DNA from 2 places in the Paenibacillus sp. FSL R7-0333 genome. Region 1 is predicted to be linked to the other one. Evidence: riboswitches for the same ligand, from Rfam matches in the RefSeq annotation. Region 1 holds a riboswitch; the other holds the start of a gene.
What was found. Region 1 has a riboswitch for glycine ahead of gcvT (glycine cleavage system aminomethyltransferase GcvT). Riboswitches for the same ligand answer to the same signal wherever they lie in the genome.
Positions count from the first base shown of each region.

Region 2: it holds a riboswitch for glycine, as region 1 does, so the genes downstream of both, MKY86_RS30650 (amino acid permease) here and gcvT (glycine cleavage system aminomethyltransferase GcvT) in region 1, are expected to answer to the same signal.

Region 1 is NZ_JBBOBZ010000001.1:6,631,890-6,638,716, reverse strand. Features, by position in the region: gene gcvPB (aminomethyl-transferring glycine dehydrogenase subunit GcvPB) at 1-141, opposite strand, end outside; gene gcvPA (aminomethyl-transferring glycine dehydrogenase subunit GcvPA) at 138-1,490, opposite strand; gene gcvT (glycine cleavage system aminomethyltransferase GcvT) at 1,487-2,611, opposite strand; glycine riboswitch at 2,693-2,793, opposite strand; glycine riboswitch at 2,797-2,894, opposite strand; gene gcvH (glycine cleavage system protein GcvH) at 3,079-3,471, shown strand; gene MKY86_RS28300 (flagellar motor protein MotB) at 3,572-4,468, opposite strand; gene MKY86_RS28295 (flagellar motor protein) at 4,465-5,250, opposite strand; gene uvrB (excinuclease ABC subunit UvrB) at 5,432-6,827, shown strand, end outside.
Region 2 is NZ_JBBOBZ010000001.1:7,144,385-7,151,211, reverse strand. Features, by position in the region: gene MKY86_RS30670 (ABC transporter substrate-binding protein) at 1-1,074, opposite strand, end outside; gene MKY86_RS30665 (carbohydrate ABC transporter permease) at 1,145-2,059, opposite strand; gene MKY86_RS30660 (ABC transporter permease) at 2,075-3,052, opposite strand; gene MKY86_RS30655 (DUF5643 domain-containing protein) at 3,249-4,205, shown strand; glycine riboswitch at 4,369-4,448, shown strand; gene MKY86_RS30650 (amino acid permease) at 4,660-6,036, shown strand; gene MKY86_RS30645 (helix-turn-helix transcriptional regulator) at 6,071-6,827, shown strand, end outside.

The DNA of each region.
Region 1 (6,827 bases):
TACGACCGGCTCACTGCGCAGCAGCCCTTCGGGAAGGAGGGAGTCAATGCCTTCGTCCTGCGGCACATCACATTGAGGCAGGGAGTAGGCCGAGCGGCCGGGACGGCTTAATTCAAAAATCAGACTTTGTTCCGGTTTCATACACAGCCCTCCAGTGCGCTTGCGAATTCGTCAATTTCGGTCTTGCTTCGTTTCTCCGTTACGGCAACCAGCATATGTCCGGACAGCTCGGGATAATCCCGGCCTAAGTCATAACCGCCCAGATAGCCTTCCTTCAGCAGCTTGGAGTTCACTGCACTCACACTGCTGCCCTCCGGGAGCTTCAAGACAAATTCATTGAAGAACGGGGCCGTGAAGACGCGCTCAGCGCCGGTGATTTCAGCCAGCCGCCCAGCGGCATAGTGACTCTTGCGGATGTTCAGCTCACCCACCTCGCGCATGCCCTCCTTGCCCATCACGGACAGGTAGACGGAAGCGCACAGCGCCAAGAGCGCCTGGTTGGAGCAGATATTTGAGGTCGCCTTCTCTCGGCGGATATGCTGTTCGCGGGCTTGGAGCGTCAGCACGAAGCCGCGCTTGCCATTCCGGTCAACGGTCTGGCCGACGATCCGGCCCGGCATCCGGCGCATGAGCGGTTCGGCCACTGCGAAGAATCCGCAGGTGGGTCCACCCAGTGATGCGGCGATACCCAGCGGCTGCGCGTCGCCGACTACGATGTCTGCGCCAAGCCGTCCGGGGGACTCCAATACGCCAAGTGCAATGGGGTTCGAGCTGACCACGAGAAGTCCCTTGACCGCATGGATCAGCGGCTCGATCTGGCGCAGATCTTCAATACCACCGAAGAAGTTGGGCGACTGAACCAGAACGGCAGCCGTATCGCTGTCGATGGCTTCAGCCAGCTTGGCGAGATCAGTTACCCCGTCAGCATAATCAATCTCTACAATTTGCAGGCCCCAGGCGTTGGCGGAGGTACGCAGCACCTGACGCGCTTCCGGGTGAACCGTACGGGAGACAATCAGCTTCTTGCGTTTGGTGGCACCTGCGGCCAGCACAGCCGCTTCGGACAGGGCCGTTGCACCGTCATACATACTGGCATTGGCGACCTTCATCCCGGTCAGTTCACAGATATAGGACTGGAATTCGAAGATCGCCTGTAGCTCACCCTGACTGATCTCCGGCTGATAAGGGGTATAGGCGGTATAGAATTCCGAACGGGAAATCACATGGTTGATGACGACCGGAACGTGGTGATCGTATAATCCGGCACCGAGGAAGCTGGCGTGGGTGTCGAAATCGGCATTCTTGTCGGCGAGCCCCTTCATATGGCGAAGCAGTGCGTACTCATCCAGGGCGCCGGACATCGGCAGGGTTCCCTGGTAACGGACAGACTGCGGAATATCGGCGAACAGCTCATCGATGGACTGTATGCCTACGGTCTCCATCATTTCTGCGCGGTCTTGCCCGGTCATAGGCAGATAGCGGTGCTTCATTGCGGCTTCACTCCTTGGCTTCTTTTGTAGAATGGGGCTTTGATGACGGCAGCCTTGAGCTGCTTGCCGCGGATCTCTACGTACACCTCTGTACCGATCTCCGTATAGGCAGTATCCAGCAGGGCGAGTCCGAGATTCCGCTTCAGGGTCGGGGACTGGGTGCCTGTCGTTACTTCACCGATCTTCACTCCATCCGCGTATACGGGATAGTGGGAGCGGGGAATGCCACGGTCGATCATCTCCAGGCCCACAAGACGACGGGGCAGACCGGCTTCCTTCTGCTTCAGCAGGGCGTCACGGCCGATGAAGTCGCCTGCATCCAGCTTCACGAAGAACTGGACACCGGCTTCGAGTGGAGTGATATCCGCCGACAGCTCCTGGCCGTACAGCGGCAGTTTGGCCTCGAAGCGCAGCGTGTCGCGTGCGCCGAGTCCGGCAGGAGTCAGGCCATGCGGAGCGCCTGCTTCCAGCAGGCCCTTCCAGAGGGTAGCCGCCGTATCAGCAGGAGCGTACAGCTCGAAGCCATCCTCACCGGTATATCCGGAGCGGGAGAGCAGGACGCTGACGCCGCAGACCTCGGCGTGTTCGATGAAGTGAAAAGGCTTGAGTTCCGTTAGAGGAGCGTCCGTCACTTTGGCAAGGATGGTCTCAGCCAGCGGTCCCTGCAAGGCAAGCAGCAGGGTCTCATCCGAGACATTGTTCAGAGTGACCCCGCTGAACTCAGCGGTGAGATGCTCCTGCAGCCACTGGAAGTCCTTGTCGATATTCGACGCATTGACGACAAGCATGTAACGCTCCTCGCCCAGACGGTATACGAGCAGATCGTCCACCACTCCGCCGCTTGGATAGAGCATCAGCGTATACTGCGCCGCGCCGTCTTCCAAGCGGCTGACATCATTCGTGGTCATTCTCTGGAGGAAGGCTTCTGCGCCCTCTCCGGTAACCATGAATTCTCCCATGTGGGAGACATCGAACAGTCCGGCCTGATTGCGGACGGCTTCATGCTCCTTCACGATCCCTGTGAACTGAACCGGCAGCTCCCAGCCGCCAAAATCAATACATCTGGACTCCGCATACGCGGCATAGAGATCATAAAAAGGCGTTCTTCTCAAAGACTCCATCTCGTCACTCCCTTGGCTTTGATTACATACGAAAAAGGACAGGCGAAAGCCATTATGCACGTATGCATAAATGGACTTTCGCTCTGTCCTTGGTACCTGAGAGTTACCCTGCATTGCCGCGCAGGTTTCCCCGTTGGTGATCCGTGAAGCCTGCGGCGCAGGCATCCGGATGCTCTCCAGAGATGCGTCCGGCAAAGGTCCTTTTGCCTGAGAGATTCACCCATCCCGGGCTTACTCCTTCGGCGCTGTCTTCCTGTGAGACAGTCTCTCCCTATGCCATCATTCGCAAACCATATGTTTTTCTACTGACTCCATTAAACCGGGTAACCCTCCGCCCTGTCAATCAAAAAACGTCAAAAAGTTGACAAATTTAATTTTACTGTCAGTTATATTGACATTAGGCAAGCCGATAACTTAGGCTATAACTAAATTTAGAACTCCAATTACGGAAAAGAGGCGGCTTGGACATGAGTGAAGTGCTTGACAACCTGCTATACAGCGAAGAGCATGAGTGGGCGCAGCAGGGCGAGGGACGCGTAGTACGTGTAGGGATTACGGATCATGCGCAGCATCTGCTCGGCGATATCGTGTTTGTAGAATTCCCGGAAGTCGGCGCGGCAATCTCCGCTGGTGACAGCGTAGGCAGTATCGAGTCCGTGAAGACGGTATCGGAGCTATATTCACCCGTATCCGGTAAGGTGACCAAGATCAACGATGCGCTGGAGGCCAGCCCGGAGCTGATCAACGATCAGCCTTACGGAGACGGTTGGATTTTTGAGCTGGAGCTTGATGCTGAGTTCGCAGAGGCAGTAACCGGCCTGCTGGATGCGGCTGCGTACAAGGAACTGGTTGGGGAATAAAAGTTAGCTTATTTGCGGAAGCGGATGTTAATACGGCAGACCTCTCTTTATTACATTAGATGTTACTAATGTGAGAGGTCTGTCTTTTTGCGTCTGTATATTATTCCGTCTCCTGCAGCTGCCGCAGTACAATCAGTTCGACCCGGCGGTTCTTCTGTCTGCCTTCGGTAGTAGCATTATCATATGCAGGTCTGGTATCCGCGTAACCGGCGTACTGGAAGGTATCAGGGCTAAGGCCCTCGTTATCCAGGAAAAAGCGCAGCACAGATAATGCGCGGGCGCCGGACAGCTCCCAGTTATCCGTATATTCCGAAGCGGCGGTTACCGGAACATTGTCGGTGTGGCCTTCGATGCTGATGGTGGCGCCGATGCCGCGGAACAGGCCGGAGAGCTGGCGCAGTGCAGGGAGTGCAGGCGATTTCAGCTCAGCCTTACCTGCATCGAACAGGAAGCGGTCACTGAGCGTGATCGCAATGCCCTGCGGCTTATCGGCAACAAAAATCTGCTCACCCAGGTTATTCTCCTCCACGTATTGGGTGATAACGCCCATAAGCGCAGCCAGCTTCGCCTCCTGTTCACGAAAAGCAAGCTCGCGCGCAGACGGCTGGTGTCCAGCCCCATCTCCTTCTTGTCCGGCTGCAGGTGTATCTGCCCCGTGTCCATTGAGTTCGTTCGCATCCCCAGAGTCTGTGGCCGAAGGCGTGTCAGCGGTGCTGCCGTCTTCATTATGACCCTTCGAAACGTCAGTCTCTGTAATGCCCTGATTGCCCTCCAGAACGCCGTTTCCGCCTTCCAGTACAGTACTTCCGCTCTTGAAGGTATCCGATAAGGAGCCGCTGACAATGGCATATTTCTGCGAATCGAGACTGCTCATGGCATACAGAATCACGAAGAAAATAAGCAGAAGCGTGATCAGATCCGCATAGGTAATCATCCAGCGGTCCCGGCTCTCTTTCCCTGCGGCGGCGCGGGGCTGCCGGCGGTTTCTTTGTCTCATAGCGGGTCTCCCGGACTGGTGCTGGCGCTGCGTTTAGGGGCGTCTGCCAGGAAGGGGGCCAGCTTTTGCCGGACGAGATGCGGGTGATCCCCGTTCTGCAGGGACAGAATGCCAACAAGTAGCATCTCCATAGTGCCCAGCTCACTTTGGCTGCGGGATTTGATTTTGGAGGCAATGGGTAAAAAGAGTAGATTGGCGCTGGCTACGCCATAGAGTGTTGCTGTAAAAGCTACGGCAATGGACGCGCCCAGATTCGAAGGGTCCGTTAAGTTGCTGAGTACCCGGATCAGCCCCATAACGGTGCCGATAATGCCCATGGTCGGTGCATAGCCGCCGGCGGCTTCGAATATTTTGGCATAGCCTTCATATTTCAGTTCCTTGGCATCCATCCCAAGCTCCAGGATCTGCCGAACCTGATCCGGGTCATTGCCGTCGACAATCAGAAAGAGGCCTTCACGGGTGAAGGGATCTGGATGTTCCTCCGCTCGTTTCTCCAGTGCAAGCACACCGCCGCGCCGCGTGAGTGCAGCCATGGCGATCAGTTCTTCAGCTTGTTCCCGGCTGGTATCTTGCTGCCTGCCAAAAGCCACGCGTAGCGCCGCCGGAATGCTGCGGAGCTTGGAAGCCGGGAAGCTGATAAGTACAGCCGCAAGTGTGCCGCCGAATACAATCAGGGCAGCATTGGGCTGCAGCAGGCCGGACAGGCTGCCGCCTTCCCACAGAAAACCGCCGATCATGGCGACAATCCCGGCCAGCAGGCCGATTATTGTAGTAAAATCCATAAATTCAGGCTCCTTAAATTTCTATATATTATGGTTTGCAACAGTCTGGGCAACGCTGTATAATAAACGGGAACGTGCATTCCTATCTTCCATATTTTTCAGTATGGTATGGAGGAGGAAGCTATTGGGTTACAATTATAATATATTCATATATTCTAGACGATAGAGGGGAGACGGGCAAATGAGTGATATTGTCGTCAGTACGAAGACTTTTGAACTGGAGTCCGAGTATACACCCCAGGGCGATCAGCCTCATGCCATAGAAGAGTTATTGGACGGCATCCGGCAGGGCAAGAAGCACCAGACGCTGCTGGGAGCGACAGGTACAGGCAAGACCTTTACCATCGCACAAGTGATTTCCAAGTTGAACCGCCCCACGCTGGTTATTGCGCACAACAAGACGCTTGCTGCGCAGCTGGCGAGTGAGTTCAAAGAATTTTTTCCGAGCAATTCCGTGGATTACTTCGTCAGTTACTACGATTATTACCAGCCAGAGGCGTACATCCCTTCCTCCGATACCTACATTGAGAAAGACTCCAGCATAAATGAAGAAATTGACAAGCTCCGCCACTCGGCAACGAGTTCACTGTTCGAACGCCGTGACGTCATTATCGTGGCGAGTGTGTCCTGTATTTATGGTCTCGGTTCGCCGCAGGAATACGGAAGCCTGCTGCTCTCGCTGCGTGTAGGGATGGAGAAGCCGCGCAATCAGATTCTGAGCCGGCTTGTAGATATCCAGTATCAGCGCAATGATATTAATTTCGTGCGCGGTACGTTCCGTGTGCGCGGGGATGTGGTTGAGATCTTCCCGGCATCCCAGGGCGAGCATGCGATCCGGGTAGAGCTGTTCGGAGACGAGATCGAACGGATTACGGAGATTGATGTTCTGACAGGCGAGCTGATCGGCGAACGTGATCACATCGCGATTTTCCCGGCGTCTCACTTCGTTACCCAGGAAGAGACCATGCGTGTAGCGCTGGTTAATATTGAGCGTGAGCTGGAGGAGCGGCTGGCTGTGCTCCGTGAAGCAGGCAAGCTGCTGGAGGCCCAGCGGCTGGAGCAGCGCACCCGTTATGATATCGAGATGATGAAGGAAGTCGGCTTCTGTTCGGGGATCGAGAACTATTCCGGTCCGCTTACCTTCCGTGAGCCGGGAGCTACTCCTTATACACTGATGGACTATTTCCCGGATGACATGCTGATTGTGATTGACGAGTCTCATGTGACGCTGCCGCAGATCCGGGCGATGTACAACGGTGACCGTGCGCGTAAGACAGTCCTTGTAGAACACGGGTTCCGCCTGCCGTCTGCGCTCGATAACCGTCCGCTGCAATTCGAGGAATTCGAAGACAAGGTGAGCCAGATTGTATACGTGTCCGCAACACCGGGACCTTATGAGATGGAGCATTGCGATACGATGGTCCAGCAGATTATCCGTCCTACCGGTCTGCTTGATCCGATCATTGAAGTGCGCCCTACCGAAGGGCAGATCGATGATCTGATCAATGAAATCCGTGACCGGGTAGAACGCGATGAGCGTGTACTGGTTACAACGCTTACGAAGAAGATGTCTGAGG
Region 2 (6,827 bases), 510 kb from region 1:
CATGGAGTTGCTGACGCTGGCCGTACTAATCTCAGGCTCATTGCCCTTCAGCTTCACCAGCTCAATGCCGGTGGCGATGGAGTCTTCCTTGTCGGAGTCCGGTTTGTCTGAACCGAACTTCATCCAGGTCTTGCCGGCCTTGAAAGCGTCTTCAGTACTGGTTTTGGTCGTTGCAGCATCTTTATTGATGTAGCCTTTGCTGAACCAGTCGCCGTAGAGCTTCATCCGGTAGATTGCGGTGTCGGACTCCATGGAGCTGATCACCATCTTATCAGTCTTGGTATCCAGTACGATTCCGGCAGGAGCGCCGGCCACCAGCTCATAACGGAAGTTCTCCTTCATGCTCTCTCTGGTCTTGTCGAAGTAGCCCAGGGTATCGGAGCCGCTGCCGGAGAGCCAGATCGGTGCAATAGCCGGTTCCTTCTCCTTGATCGTCTGCATCCATGGCTCCAGATCCTCCAGCGTCTCAATCGAGTTCACATCGAATCCGTATTTATCTACCAGATCCTTGCGGAACATAATGGTATGGCTCTCACCAATTTCCTTATTGGTAGGAATCGCATAGATTTTGCCGTCTACGGTTCCGCCGTCAAGGAAGCGGGGATCAAGGGTCTCCTTGATGCCTTGTCCATATTTGGCTAACAGATCATCCAGCGGAAGGAACGCGCCCTTGGCTACGTTATTGGCGAAGTCTGCCCAGTTGGGGGCGAAGGTCAGATCGACCTGTTCACCGGACTGGTAAGCCAGTGCCATCTTCTCGGCCCAGGAGGACCAAGGGAGTCCCTGGAAGTCAATCTCGGCGTTGATTTTCTCTTTGAGATACTTATTGATCTCATCTACAACCGCCTTGGTATCATTCTGCGGGAAATTCCCGACCGTGTAAACTTTCAGCTTCCGGAACGTTGAGGTATCAGGATTCGTGCTGCCTTCCGTGCCTGCTGTTGCGGCGGCTGCTGTCGATTCTGCCTTGGACGGGGCGGATGCACCTGAATTGCCCCCGCCGCATCCGGTAATGCCCAGTATCACGGCAGTCAGAGCGGCAAGCACCGTGCCTGAGCTTCTTGTTGTTCTCATTTGTATGAACCTCCTCGAATGATAATTAGATCATATATTCTAACCGGCATTTACGCCAGAGCTAGACCGCTTAACCTTTGATTGCCCCTATAGTAAGGCCCTTGGTGAAGTACTTCTGGAAGAACGGATAGATGAACAGAATCGGACCAATCGACAGCACGACCATAGCCATCCGCAGACTTTCGGTCGGAACGGATTCCTGTACCATCAGGGCGACACCGCTGCCGGCAAGCTGGGTTTTGAAGAATTCCGCCTGACGGATCATCTGAATCATGACGTATTGCAGGGAGAACTTGTCGGTGTCATTAATGAATAGCATGGAGTTGAACCAGTCATTCCAATACATCAGCGTAGTGAACAGACCGATCGTAGCCAGAACAGGCAGGGAGATCGGAAGCACAAGCTGGAAGAATATCCGCCATTCCGAGGCCCCGTCCAGCTTGCCGGATTCAATCATCTCCTCCGGGATCGTCTGCTGGAAGAAGGTACGGGTGATGAAGATATAGAAGGCATTGGACAGGCCGGGCAGGATCAGCGCAACCAGCGAGTCCTTCAGATCGAGATAGTTCACGTACAGCAGATAGAAGGGGACAAGCCCTCCCGAGAACAGCATGGTGATCAGCAGGTAGAAGTTGAATGTTTTTTTGAAGGGAAAATCCTTCCGGTAAAGCGGGTACGCATATAGCGCAATCAGCAGCACGGCCAGAACAGTCCCGATAATGGTAACGGTCAGGCTGACGCCATACGCCTTAACCAGTGTCTCCGAATGCTTGAACAGATATTGGTACGCGGATGCGTCGATATGATCGGGCCAGAACTTGTAACCCTGCAGCGTCAAGGCCTTCTCGTTGGTTAAGGAGATGGCGACAATGAGCAGGATCGGCAGAATACATGCCAGGCTGAAGGCGATGAAGAACACATTCAGAATAATCTGGGCGGTAGTGGAGCCTTTGGTATAAGGGTTGCTTCGGGATGCAGTAGTCATTAGAATCCTCCGTTTCTAGAAAAGCGCCGTATCGCGGTTCAGCTTGCGGGCGAGAGCGTTCGCGCCGATGACCAGGAAGAAGCCGACGACAGATTGATAGAAGTTCGCCGCTGAGGACATCCCCAGGTCGTTGAGCTGGATCAGGCCCCGGTAGACATAGGTGTCGATGACATCCGTAGTCGAGCGCAGCGCACCGGAGTCCAGGGTCACATGGTAGAACAGCCCGAAGTCAGAGCGGAAGATGCCGCCCATGTTAAGAATCGTGAGAATGACCATGATCGGCGTGAGCAGCGGCAGGGTAATCTTGGTGATCTGCTGCCATTTGCTGGCGCCGTCCATCACCGCAGCTTCGTACAGCTCTTCACTGATGCCGGTGATGGCTGCAAGGTAGATGACGCTGCCGATCCCGATGGAGTGCCACATTTTGGTGATCCACAGAATGTAAGGCCATGCGTTAGGATGCATATAGGCATTCACTGAGGAGTAGCCGAACATTGGCAGAATATGCTTGACCAGGAAGCCGTACTCCGGGTGCAGGAAGGCATAGACGATGAAGCTGACCACGACCATGGACAGGAAGTTCGGCATAATCATGACGGTCTGGAAGAACTTCGAAGCCAGCTTGTTACGCACCTCATTGATCGCAATCGCCAGCGAGACGGAGAGAATGAGGCCTGAGATAATGAAGACCACATTGTAACCCACGGTGTTGATCGTCACCCGCAGGGCGTCAGAGGTAGCGAACAGGAACCGGAAGTTATCGAGCCCGGCCCAGGGACTGCCCATAATGCCGTCAATGTAGTTGATGTTCTTGAAGGCAATGAATAATCCGAACATCGGAATATAGCAGTTGATGAAAAAAATAATCGAGGTGGGCAGCAGCATCAGCAGCAGCACCCGGTATCGCACGATATTGTGCAGCAGACGGCCGAAACGGCCCTGGGGCTGTGTCGCTAACTTGGTGTTCAAAGCTTGTGGTACGGGATTTGCCATAAGTTCTAACCTCACTCTACTTGTTCTGGATGAACTTATTATAGTAGAGCGGATGAACCGAATTCTCTCTTGCAAATGACCCTGTTTATTCAAAAATGACTTTGTGCAAGTAGGATGTTATTCTGCGCTCCTGTCACAAAATAGCAGCAAGAGAACGTTATACCTGTATATTCTTAATAAGCAAAGGAGAGAAACTATGTACACGATCAGCTTAAATACGATGAAGAAAGCAATTATAGCAACAGCAGTAACTGCTGTACTCGGAGGGACAGTTGTCGGCGGGGGATTCACTGTACCCGTAGCGGCGGCAGCCAATGTCAACAAGGATGCTAAGGCTGACAGCGCGTTCGCGGCCAGCGACAACGCCACTCTGAAGGCTATTTTCCAGAAAGGGCTTGCTGCTGCCCCGAATCAGGCCGTGACCCAGGAAGGGGTGACCCTGACTCTAACCGATCTGATCTATGACAGTAATAAGCTTGTCGCAGGCATCCGGCAGGAGGGAGGGACGGTGGGCAAGAACGGTTCTTTCATGGACCAGACCAGGAATGTGGACGTGTTAATCAATGGGAAAAAGCTGCTGTTTGATACTTCCATCATTCCCAATTTGGAAGATACGGACACAGCCTTGATCTATTTGAGTAAGGGAGCCATGAAGCAGCAAATCCCGGACAAATTCGACCTGACGCTGAAGGCATACGCCAACGGGGTGAAGGAGCCGTTTATTTTCAAAGTTCAAGTGAACAAGCTGGGGACCCTGTTAAGCCTGAAGCCGGGCGTCTCCAAGAAGAACAACAAATTCAATTATACGGTGAATTCCTTCGAGATGACCGCGTTAACGATGTCTCTGCAGGTGACCTTTAAGGGTGAAGTTCCGGCAGCGGCCAAGTCCAAGGTGAACCCGGAAAGAATGTTATATGACCTTGTGGATGAGAAGGGGAATGTGATCTCGCCGTGGGGCAAGCCGTTTGAGAAGGTTAAAACAAGCGGTACCGAGGAACAGAACTATAGTGCATTCCCAGCCGTTCCGAAGTCCATTAGCGTTAAGCCTTTTACGTATTCCAAAGATGCCAGCGGGAAGATGTTCAAAGACAAGCAGGGCCAATGGGCTAAAACTTATTATAAAGACCTGGAAACCAAAATTACGGTTAAATAACGGGCAATGAAGCAGTGCAGGACACCCGGCGATGAACACGAGAGTAACAAATGATATTGACAGAAGTCTGGACTGTGCATAGAATTGAAAAATATTTACATGAAGTCAGCTTCAAATAATTGAATATTCGCAAGCTATGAAGGCTATGGATCACACTATAGCTGGAGCAGCTTCTGGAGAGACTGCGGGAGACCGCAGCGCCGAAGGGTTCACAATCTCAGGCAAAAGGACAGAAGAGTACCGGATTTGTGTTTTGCCGTGCGGATTAGCCGCTGCTGCAGACGCTTATTTGGAACCTCTTATGAACCAGGAGATTGGATGATATCCAGTCTCCTTTTTGTTATGGGGTCCCCGCAAAGTATCTGAGTAATCATCGGAGCGGAATCTCCACTTTGTGGGGTTATTGTGCGTTACCCGGCAGGACAGCGTCATATACACTAAGGGGGAAACAGGTATGGCACAGACAGAATTAAAAAGAGAGCTTGCGAACCGGCACGTCCAGCTTATCGCTATCGGAGGTACGATCGGCACAGGATTATTCCTGGGCTCAGGCAAGGCGATTCAGCAGGCCGGGCCTTCCATTATGCTCACGTATCTGATCGTGGGGATTGCCGTGTTTTTTGTGATGCGGGCGCTGGGGGAGCTGCTGCTCTCGAAGGCGGGGTATCAATCTTTTACAGACATTGCTGAGGATTACTTGGGGCCGCGCGCGGCCTTCATTACAGGCTGGACCTACTGGTTCTGCTGGATTATGACGGCGATGGCCGATGTGATTGCGGTGGGCGTCTATGTGCAGTACTGGTTCGATATTCCGCAGTGGGTACCGGCCGTGATCTGCCTGATCATTCTGCTCGGGCTCAATCTGCTCACGGTCAAAAGCTTCGGCGAACTCGAATTCTGGTTTGCTCTGATCAAGGTGGTTACGATTCTGGCTCTGATCGGCCTGGGGATTGTCCTGCTGGTGACCCAGTTCAAGACAGATGCAGGCTCAGTGTCGGTCCGCAATCTCTGGGAGCACGGGGGCGTGTTCCCGAACGGGGTGAAGGGCTTCCTGTTCTCCTTTCAGATGGTGGTATTCGCCTATGTCGGCGTGGAGCTGGTGGGGGTATCGGCAGCGGAGACGGCTAATCCTGAGAAAAACATCCCGTCCGCGATCAACAAAATTCCGCTGCGGATTCTCTTCTTCTATGTCGGCGCGCTCTTCGTGCTGCTGTGCATTAATCCCTGGACCCAGCTTAGCGCAGCTGAAAGTCCGTTCGTGCGCACCTTCAGTCTGGTCGGGATTCCGGTTGCTGCGGGGATTATCAATTTCGTTGTCTTAACCTCGGCGGCCTCCGCCTGCAACAGCGGGATGTTCTCGACCAGCCGGATTCTCTACAATCTGAGCAGACGGAATCAGGCCTCCCCTCAGCTCGGCAATCTGAACCGGAATCATGTACCTGCGAATTCCTTATTCCTCTCCACGCTGGTGATCTCTGCCGGGGCACTGCTCAGCAAGCTTATTCCGGGTCAGGCCTTCGGCATCGTGACTACGATCAGCGCCATTTGCTTCATCTGGGTCTGGGGCGTTGTGCTGGTCTGCCATATCAAGTATAAAAGGAACCGCCCGGACTTACATGCCGCTTCCAAATTTAAAGCACCGTTCACCCCGGTAATTAACTATGCTGTCCTGACGCTGTTTGCCGCCATTCTTGTGATCATGCTCTTTGCTGCCGAGACCCGTCCGGCGCTGCTGTTCACCCCGCTCTGGTTCATCCTGCTGTTCGTTCTGTATTCCATTAGAAGCCGTAAGGAGAAAAGTGAACAGGAAATCAGTATAATCAATACATAAACTGATTTCAGGATGAAGAGGGTGCAGCCGCCGCATGAACAAGACAGACCGCATGTTAGCCATCGTACTGGAGCTGCAGCGCAAAGGGGTCGTACGGGCAGAGGATCTGGCGTCCGTCTTCGAGACTAGCGTAAGAACCATCTACCGCGATATCCAGGCGCTTAGTGAAGCCGGAGTGCCGGTGGTAGGCGCTACGGGTCAGGGATATTCACTGGTAAAAGGGTATTTCCTGCCCCCGGTCAGCTTCACCGCCGAGGAGGCAGTGACCCTGCTGATCGGGACGGATTTCGTGGAGCAGCGGTTCGACACTCAGTATGGTAACCAGGCCTCCGCAGCAGGGAGGAAGATTGAAGCGGTTCTGCCGGAGGATGTCAAGGAGAATGCCGCCCGGCTCCGCCAGAGCATCCTGCTGCTGAATACCAGTAAAGATAAGCTGCAAGGACAGGAGAAGGAGTACATGGAGCAGATCCGACGCGCGATTCTGGAGCAGCGGAAGATCGGCTTTGGGTATACAAAGGGCAGACAGGAAGCTGACGGAAGTCACCGCAGTGTCCGAACCGCCTCGCCGTATGGACTTGTCTTAAACAGAGGCGCATGGACCCTGGTGGCCTGGTGCGGGCTGCGGCAGGAGATCCGTCATTTCCGCTTATCCAGAATGAGTGAGCTTACCATTCTGGATGACCGGTTCGAAGCGCCTGCGGATTTCGATCTGCACGAGTACCAGCCGGAGGATGACCGCCATGTACGTGTGTGCATTTTGGTTCAGCCGGAGATTGCGGGCAAGGCGGCTG